Regions from separate parts of the Sphingomonas sp. LR60 genome, predicted to be linked through region 2. Evidence: riboswitches for the same ligand, from Rfam matches in the RefSeq annotation. Region 2 holds a riboswitch; the other holds the start of a gene.
The links. A riboswitch is a leader RNA that binds a small molecule or an ion and turns the genes downstream of it on or off. The one in region 2 is predicted to bind glycine.
Positions count from the first base shown of each region.

Region 1 (3,399 bases), 880 kb from region 2:
AACGGCACTTCGCCGGCGACCGTGTTCTGACGTGCGAGCGCCGACATGTGGCGCTCGACCGACAGCTCGCTGGCGTGCATCGGCAGGTCGTGGATCGGGCCATCGAGCCGCGCCGCTTCGGGAACGTCGGCGAACAGCTCGTCGATCGACGATGCGCCGATCATGGCCAGCATGTCGTGGCGGTCGGTGGGGGTAAGGGGCAGGTAGCGCATGGTCAAAAAACTCCCCCTCCCTGACAGGGAGGGGTCGGGGAGGGTCAGCGTCCGGGGGTACGGGATCGGCGTCGCACGGCACTGGCCGCATATGAGCACACCACCCACCCCCAACCCCCTCCCTTGAAAGGGAGGGGGCTTCTTGTCGTCAGAGCTTCGCGACGAAGGCCGCGTAGGCGGTTTCGTCCATCAGCGCGTCGAGCTCGGAGGCATCCGACAGCGTGATCTTGAAGAACCAGCCCTCGCCTTCGGGATCGCTGTTCACCAGCGCCGGCTCGTCGGTCAGCGCCGGATTGCCTTCCAGCACATTGCCGGAGACGGGCGAATAGACGTCCGACGCGGCCTTCACGCTCTCGACGACCGCGGCCTCGTCTCCCTTGCCGAGCGAACGGCCCGCATCGGGCACCTCGACGAACACGATGTCGCCCAGCTGGCTCTGCGCATAGTCGCTGATGCCGACCGTGCCGATGTCGCCATCGACATCGATCCACTCATGGTCCTCGGTGAAATAACGGCTCATCTTTACTTCACTCCTCGGAAGTAGCGGTGGGGAACGAACGGCATGGCGGTGACGGTGGCGCGATGCGCCTTGCCCCGCTGTGACAAGGTGACGACGGTGCCAGGGACGGCATCGGCGAGCGGGACATAGGCCATCGCGATCGGCGCGCCGACCGTGGGCGCGAAGCCGCCGCTGGTGACGCGGCCGACGACCGCGCTCGAGGCATCGACGACATCGGCGCCCTCGCGGACCGGTTGACGCCCATCGACCAGCAGGCCAACGCGCTTGGTGGCGGGGCCGTTCTCGCGCTCGGCGAGGATGCGCGCGGCACCGGGGAAATCACCGGCCTCGCGGCGGCGCTTGAACAGGGCGAAGCCGAGATCGGCCTGAACCGGCGTGATCGCGGGATCGAGGTCATGGCCGTAGAGCGGCAATCCCGCCTCCAGCCGCAGCGAGTCGCGTGCGCCGAGGCCGATCGGCTTGATCTCCGGCTGGGCGACCAGCGCATCGGCGAAGGCTTCGGCGGCCTCGGCGGGCACCGACATCTCGACGCCGTCCTCGCCGGTATAGCCCGAGCGGCTGACCCAGAGTTCATGGCCGTTCCACTCGAACGCGCCCGCCTGCATGAAGGTCAGCGCCGCGACGCCGGGCACCAGCCGCGCGACCGCCTCGACCGCCTTCGGGCCCTGCACCGCCAGCAGCGCATGATCTTCCATCATGTTGAGCGTCACGTCGTCGGGCAGATGCTCGATCATGTGCGCGACATCGTCATATTTGGTTGCGCCGTTGACGACCATGTAGATGCGATCCGCGGCTTGCGGCGTCAGCATCAGGTCGTCGAGCACCCCGCCCTCGTCATTGAGGAGCAGCGAGTAGCGCGCCTTGTTGAGCGGCGCATCGGTGATCGCTGCGGGCATCAAGGACTCCAGTGCGGTCGCAACGTTGTCGCCGGTGATCGACAGCTGGCCCATGTGGCTGACGTCGAACAGCCCGGCATTCTCGCGCGTCCAGAGGTGCTCGGCCATGATGCCTTCGTACTGGACGGGCATGTGATAGCCGGCGAACTCGACCATCCGGCCGCCCTTCGCACGATGCCAGGCGTCGAGCGGGAGCGTCAGGATTTCGAGCGGCTCGAAACCATCGTCTTCGGATTGAACGGGGGCGTCGCTCATCGTTCTCGGTCTTCCGTCACAAGAGGCCGGTCGCAGACGGAGCCTAAGCCCGCTGGCGATCCGAATGTCCCCCTCTGTCACGGAACCTGAGAGCTTTCCTCGGGCGCGCCGAGTTACCCCTTCGGTGGGCGTGCAGGCAAAAGCCCACATACCGCTTTCCAGAGTGTCGATCGGCCGGCGCGGTCCCTGCTGCCTGAGAGATTCCGGGGTGGTTGCTCCTTCGGCGGCGGCTGGTGACCTGGAAGGCCGGCCGCGCTCTCCCGCGCTGGCCCATGCCCCTTGCGCGGCATCGACTGCATTGCCGTCTACGCCCGCCGGAGCGGGAGTCAATCGCTCAGTGGAGCCGTTACGCGCGGGGCACGTTCATCGTGCAGGAGAAGGAGATCGCCAATGGACACTGCCACCTCCCCGGTCGTGGAGCGGATCGCACGGGTATTGGCCGCGCAGCACCTGAGCGCCAATGGTCACGGTACCGTCGAGTCGCCCAGCGCGCTGGTCGATGCGCAATGGAAGGATCACCGCGACGATGCGATCGCGGTGCTGCACACGATGCGTGCGCCAAGCCTGGCAATGGCGGCGGCGGGCGATGTCGCGGTATGGGAGCGGATGGTGCTGGCGGCGATCGCGGAGGCGAAGCCGGGCATCGTCATGTAGCGACGCGGCGGTCCACGGCCCAGGACACGGCCAGCACCGCCAGCCCGGCCACCGCGAGCGCTGCCCCGACCGGACCCGTCGACGTCCAGCCCCAACCGGCGGCGATCGCCATTCCGCCCAGCCACGGCCCCAGCGCATTGGCGGTGTTGAAGGCCGAATGGTTCAGGGCGGCCGCAAGCGCCTGCGCATCGCCCGCCACGTCCATCAGCCGGGTCTGGAGCACGGTGCCGAGCGATCCGCCGATCCCGATCGCCACCATCGCCACCAGCACGGTCGCGAAATGTTGCGCCGCCAACGGCCAGAGCAGCAGCGCGGCGATGCTCCACAACAGCACGACGGCCGCGGTCGGCAGCAACGCGCGGTCGGCAAATTTCGGAACGATCAGATTTCCAGCGGTCATGCCGACGCCGAAGGCCGCCAGCGCGAACGGCACCATGCGCGGGCCGACGTGCGTCACATCGGCCATCGTGTCCGCCAGATAGGTGTAGACCGCAAACAGCCCCCCGAAGCCGATCGCGCCGATCCCGAGCGTCAGCCACACCTGCGGCCGCTTGAGCGCCCGCAGTTCCGATAGCGGACTTGCCTGCGGATCGCCGCGGTCGCGCGGCGCGAAGAAGGCGACCAGCCCGGCGGTGAGTGCCGCCAGCCCCGCGACGACGATGAAGCACGACCGCCAGCCGAGCAATTGCCCCATGAAATTGGCCAGCGGCACACCGACGATCGTCGCGACCGTCAGCCCCAGCATGACGCGCGCTACCGCCTGCGTCCGCTTGCCCGCATCGACGAGCGACGCCGCGACGAGCATCGCGATGCCGAAATACGCACCGTGCGGAAGCCCGGCCATGAAGCGGAACAGCATCAT
Region 1 is NZ_JASPFK010000001.1:1,439,363-1,442,761, reverse strand. It holds gene gcvPA (aminomethyl-transferring glycine dehydrogenase subunit GcvPA) at 1-212, opposite strand, end outside; gene gcvH (glycine cleavage system protein GcvH) at 361-732, opposite strand; gene gcvT (glycine cleavage system aminomethyltransferase GcvT) at 735-1,883, opposite strand; glycine riboswitch at 1,948-2,053, opposite strand; glycine riboswitch at 2,054-2,156, opposite strand; gene QP166_RS06575 (hypothetical protein) at 2,274-2,537, shown strand; gene QP166_RS06570 (MFS transporter) at 2,530-3,399, opposite strand, start outside.
Region 1: it holds a riboswitch for glycine, as region 2 does, so the genes downstream of both, gcvT (glycine cleavage system aminomethyltransferase GcvT) here and QP166_RS02665 (L-serine ammonia-lyase) in region 2, are expected to answer to the same signal.

Region 2 (3,399 bases):
CGACGATCGACCATTCGAGGGCGCTGAGCCGCGCCGGCTCGTCGGTGGGCAGCGGATCGGCGCAGGGCGTGACGATCGTGGCGGGCAGCGGGGCGGTGGTGACAACCGAGCGATCGTCGTCGAGCATCAGATAGGCCATGGGCGAACTCCTTGGAAACGGACGGGCGCAGCCGTTCCCGACGTCGCAGACGACGGGTGGAAGCGCTGGCAGGTGGCAGTGAAAGAGCAAGCGGGTCGCGCCCGTCAGGACGCGCCGGTACGTACGAAATGACGAGAAACCATGTGGCGGCTCCTGCGGTGGGGAGGAACCTGCCGGCTCCTCATTCCATACCGTGTGGTATATAAACCGTCCGAACGCCCGTCAACGGCTTTGTGTACCGATCGGTAATTTATTTTTTCTCAGGAAGTCGGCCACATCGACAGCGCAATCGTCACCACGCCGTCGAGGTCGTCGCGCGTCGCGCCGGAGGTGGCGAGCACCGCCATCCCCTGCAGGATCGCGTAGAGGTAGAAAGCGAGCCCCTGCGGATCGAGGTCGTGGGGAAGGTCGCCGTCCTGCCGCGCCTGTTCGAAGCGCGCGACCAGCGCGGCGTTCGAGGATTGTCGGCGCTCCATGATGTGCGCCTTGATCGAATCGCCTTCCGCACCGCAGGCGGTGGCGCTGATCACGCCCATGCAGCCCTTGGGATCGCACGTGCTGGTCTGTGCCGCGACCGCGCCGCGCATGAAATGCTCCGCCACCCCGCGGGCGGTCAGCTGCTTCAGCGCTTCGCGGGTATAGGCCAGCTTTTCCGCCTCGTAGCGGTCGAGCGCCTGGTGGAAGAGCTGTTCCTTGTTGCCGAACGCGGCGTAGAGGCTGGGCTTGGTGATGCCCATCGCGGCGGTCAGATCCGCCATCGACGCGCCGTCATAGCCCTTTGCCCAGAACACGCCGAGCGCCGCGGTGAGCGCGGCGTCGGGGCAGAATTCGCGCGGACGCCCACGGGTAGGAGCAGGGGCGTCGGCGGTGATGATCGATTCCATAACGCCCGGTATATAATGATCCCGACCCGCGGCGTCGAGGGGCGCTTGACCGGCCCCCGATGCTCCCCGATACCGAGCGTGTCGATTTGGGAGAGACCGGGTGACGCCCGGCGCCGAAGGAGCAACCGCCCCGGAAACTCTCAGGCAGAAGGACCAGATCGACGACGGACATCTGGAGAGAGGCGCGGGACTTTTCCTCGCGTCCGCCGACGGGATAGCGATCTCAGGCGCAACGGACAGATGGGGCATGGCGACGTCGCTGCGGCGACCGGGGAGAGCACATGCACGTCGACACGACCCACCAGCCGCTCGATCGCTGCGCGACGCGCCCGATCAGCGTGGCCGAATTGTTCACGATCGGCATCGGGCCGTCCAGCTCGCATACCGTCGGGCCGATGCGCGCGGCGTTCGACTTCGCGCAGCGCGCGATCGGGCTGGAGCAGGACGTGGTCGGCGTCCGCTGCGACCTGTACGGCTCGCTGGCGCTGACCGGGCGCGGCCATGCAACCGACACGGCGGCGATCCTCGGACTGGCGGGGTGGGAGCCCGAGCGCGTCGATCCCGATGAAGCGCCCGCGGTGCTGGAGACGATCCGCGAGACCTCGCGATTGCGGCTGGCGGGGGAGCGCACGATCCCGTTCGCGGAGGCGGCGGACCTCGTCTTCCACCCGCGCGACTTCCTGCCCGAACATCCCAACGGCATCAGCTTCACCGCGCGGCTGGCGGACGGGACCGGCTATGCCGAGACCTATTTCTCGATCGGCGGCGGCGCGATCCTGCGCAAGGGCGCGCCGGTCGCGGCGGAGAATGTCGCGGTGCGCCACCCGTTCTCGTCGAGCGCCGAGTTGCTGGCGCTAGGCGATGCGACGGGGCTGACGATCGCGCAACTGGTGCGCGCCAACGAGGAAGCGTGGCGCAGCGGCGCGGAGGCGGACGCGTTCCTCGACGCGGTGCACGCGGCGATGAACGCCTGTATCGATCGCGGGATCGCGCAGGACGGGCTGCTGCCGGGCGGGTTGAAGGTGCGACGGCGCGCGCGTGCGCTGGAGCAGGCGCTGACCGGCAACACGCCGGGTCGAAACCCGGCGGAAGTGTTCGAATGGGTCAGCCTGTGGGCGTTGGCGGTCAACGAGGAGAATGCCGCGGGCGGACGCGTCGTTACCGCACCGACCAATGGCGCCGCGGGGGTGCTGCCGGCGGTGCTGCGCTTCTACGAGACGTTGGTCGCGCAGACCAAGCCCGCGCCGGTGCGGCAGCAGGGCGTGCGCTGCTTCCTCTACACCGCGGCGGCGATCGGGATGCTCTACAAGAAGCGTGCGTCGATCTCGGCGGCCGAGATGGGGTGTCAGGGCGAGGTCGGCGTCGCCTGTTCGATGGCCGCCGGTGCACTGGCGGCGGTGCTGGGGGGCAGCAACCGCCAGATCGAGAATGCCGCCGAGATCGGGATGGAGCATAACCTGGGGCTCACCTGCGACCCGATCGGCGGGCTGGTGCAGATCCCGTGTATCGAGCGCAATACGATGGGCGCGGTCAAGGCGATCAACGCCGCCTATCTGGCGCTGCGCGGCGACGGCAGCCATGTCGTCAGCCTCGACGCGGTGATCGAAACGATGCGCCAGACCGGCGAGGACATGCGCACGCAGTATAAGGAAACCAGCCTCGGCGGACTCGCTGTGAACGTCGTCGAATGCTGATCGGTACGGAGTCGCGCGGACGTGGTTAACTGGTCGTTTACGGGTCAGTGAGTTAGGCGAAGACGGTTGTAGTCGGGGCGACTTCATGCCTAATCCGTGTTTAAGGACCCGAATGCGATCACGACCCGTGCGCGGTCCTGTTCGGGTAAGGCCACCGAACCGGACCGGAGCTGCACGTGAATCCCGACCTGCCTGCCGCCTTGCTCGATTATCTGCGCCCGTCGCGGGTCGCGCTTGCGATCGCGTCGGCGGAGGGCGACAATCATCTGCTGGCGGTCAGCGACCGGTTCTTCGCGCTGACCGGCTACGACCCCGATGAATTGATCGGGCGGAATTGCCGCTTGCTCCAGAAAACGGCCGCCAACGAGGAGCCGCGCGCGCGGTTGCGCGAGTTCCTCGGCAATCCGGCGCAGGAGAATGTCCGCACGCTGATCGTCAACTTCCGCAAGGACGGGACGCCGTTCGTCAACCTGCTGTATATGTCGAGGCTGCGCTCGATGGGCGGCAAGCCCAGCTATATCTTCGCGTCGCAATTCGACGTCAGCCGTTCGCAGCCCGATCTGCTGAGCGATTACGATCAGGAACTCGGGCAGACGCTGCGGCGGATGACCCCGATCGCGAGCGAGGCCGGGATTGTCGTCGAGGGGACGTTGCTGACGATCGCCAACAGCGCGGCGACGGT
Region 2 is NZ_JASPFK010000001.1:561,237-564,635, forward strand. It holds gene QP166_RS02655 (hypothetical protein) at 1-139, opposite strand, end outside; gene QP166_RS02660 (TetR/AcrR family transcriptional regulator) at 400-1,023, opposite strand; glycine riboswitch at 1,101-1,189, shown strand; gene QP166_RS02665 (L-serine ammonia-lyase) at 1,305-2,717, shown strand; gene QP166_RS02670 (PAS domain-containing protein) at 2,894-3,399, shown strand, end outside.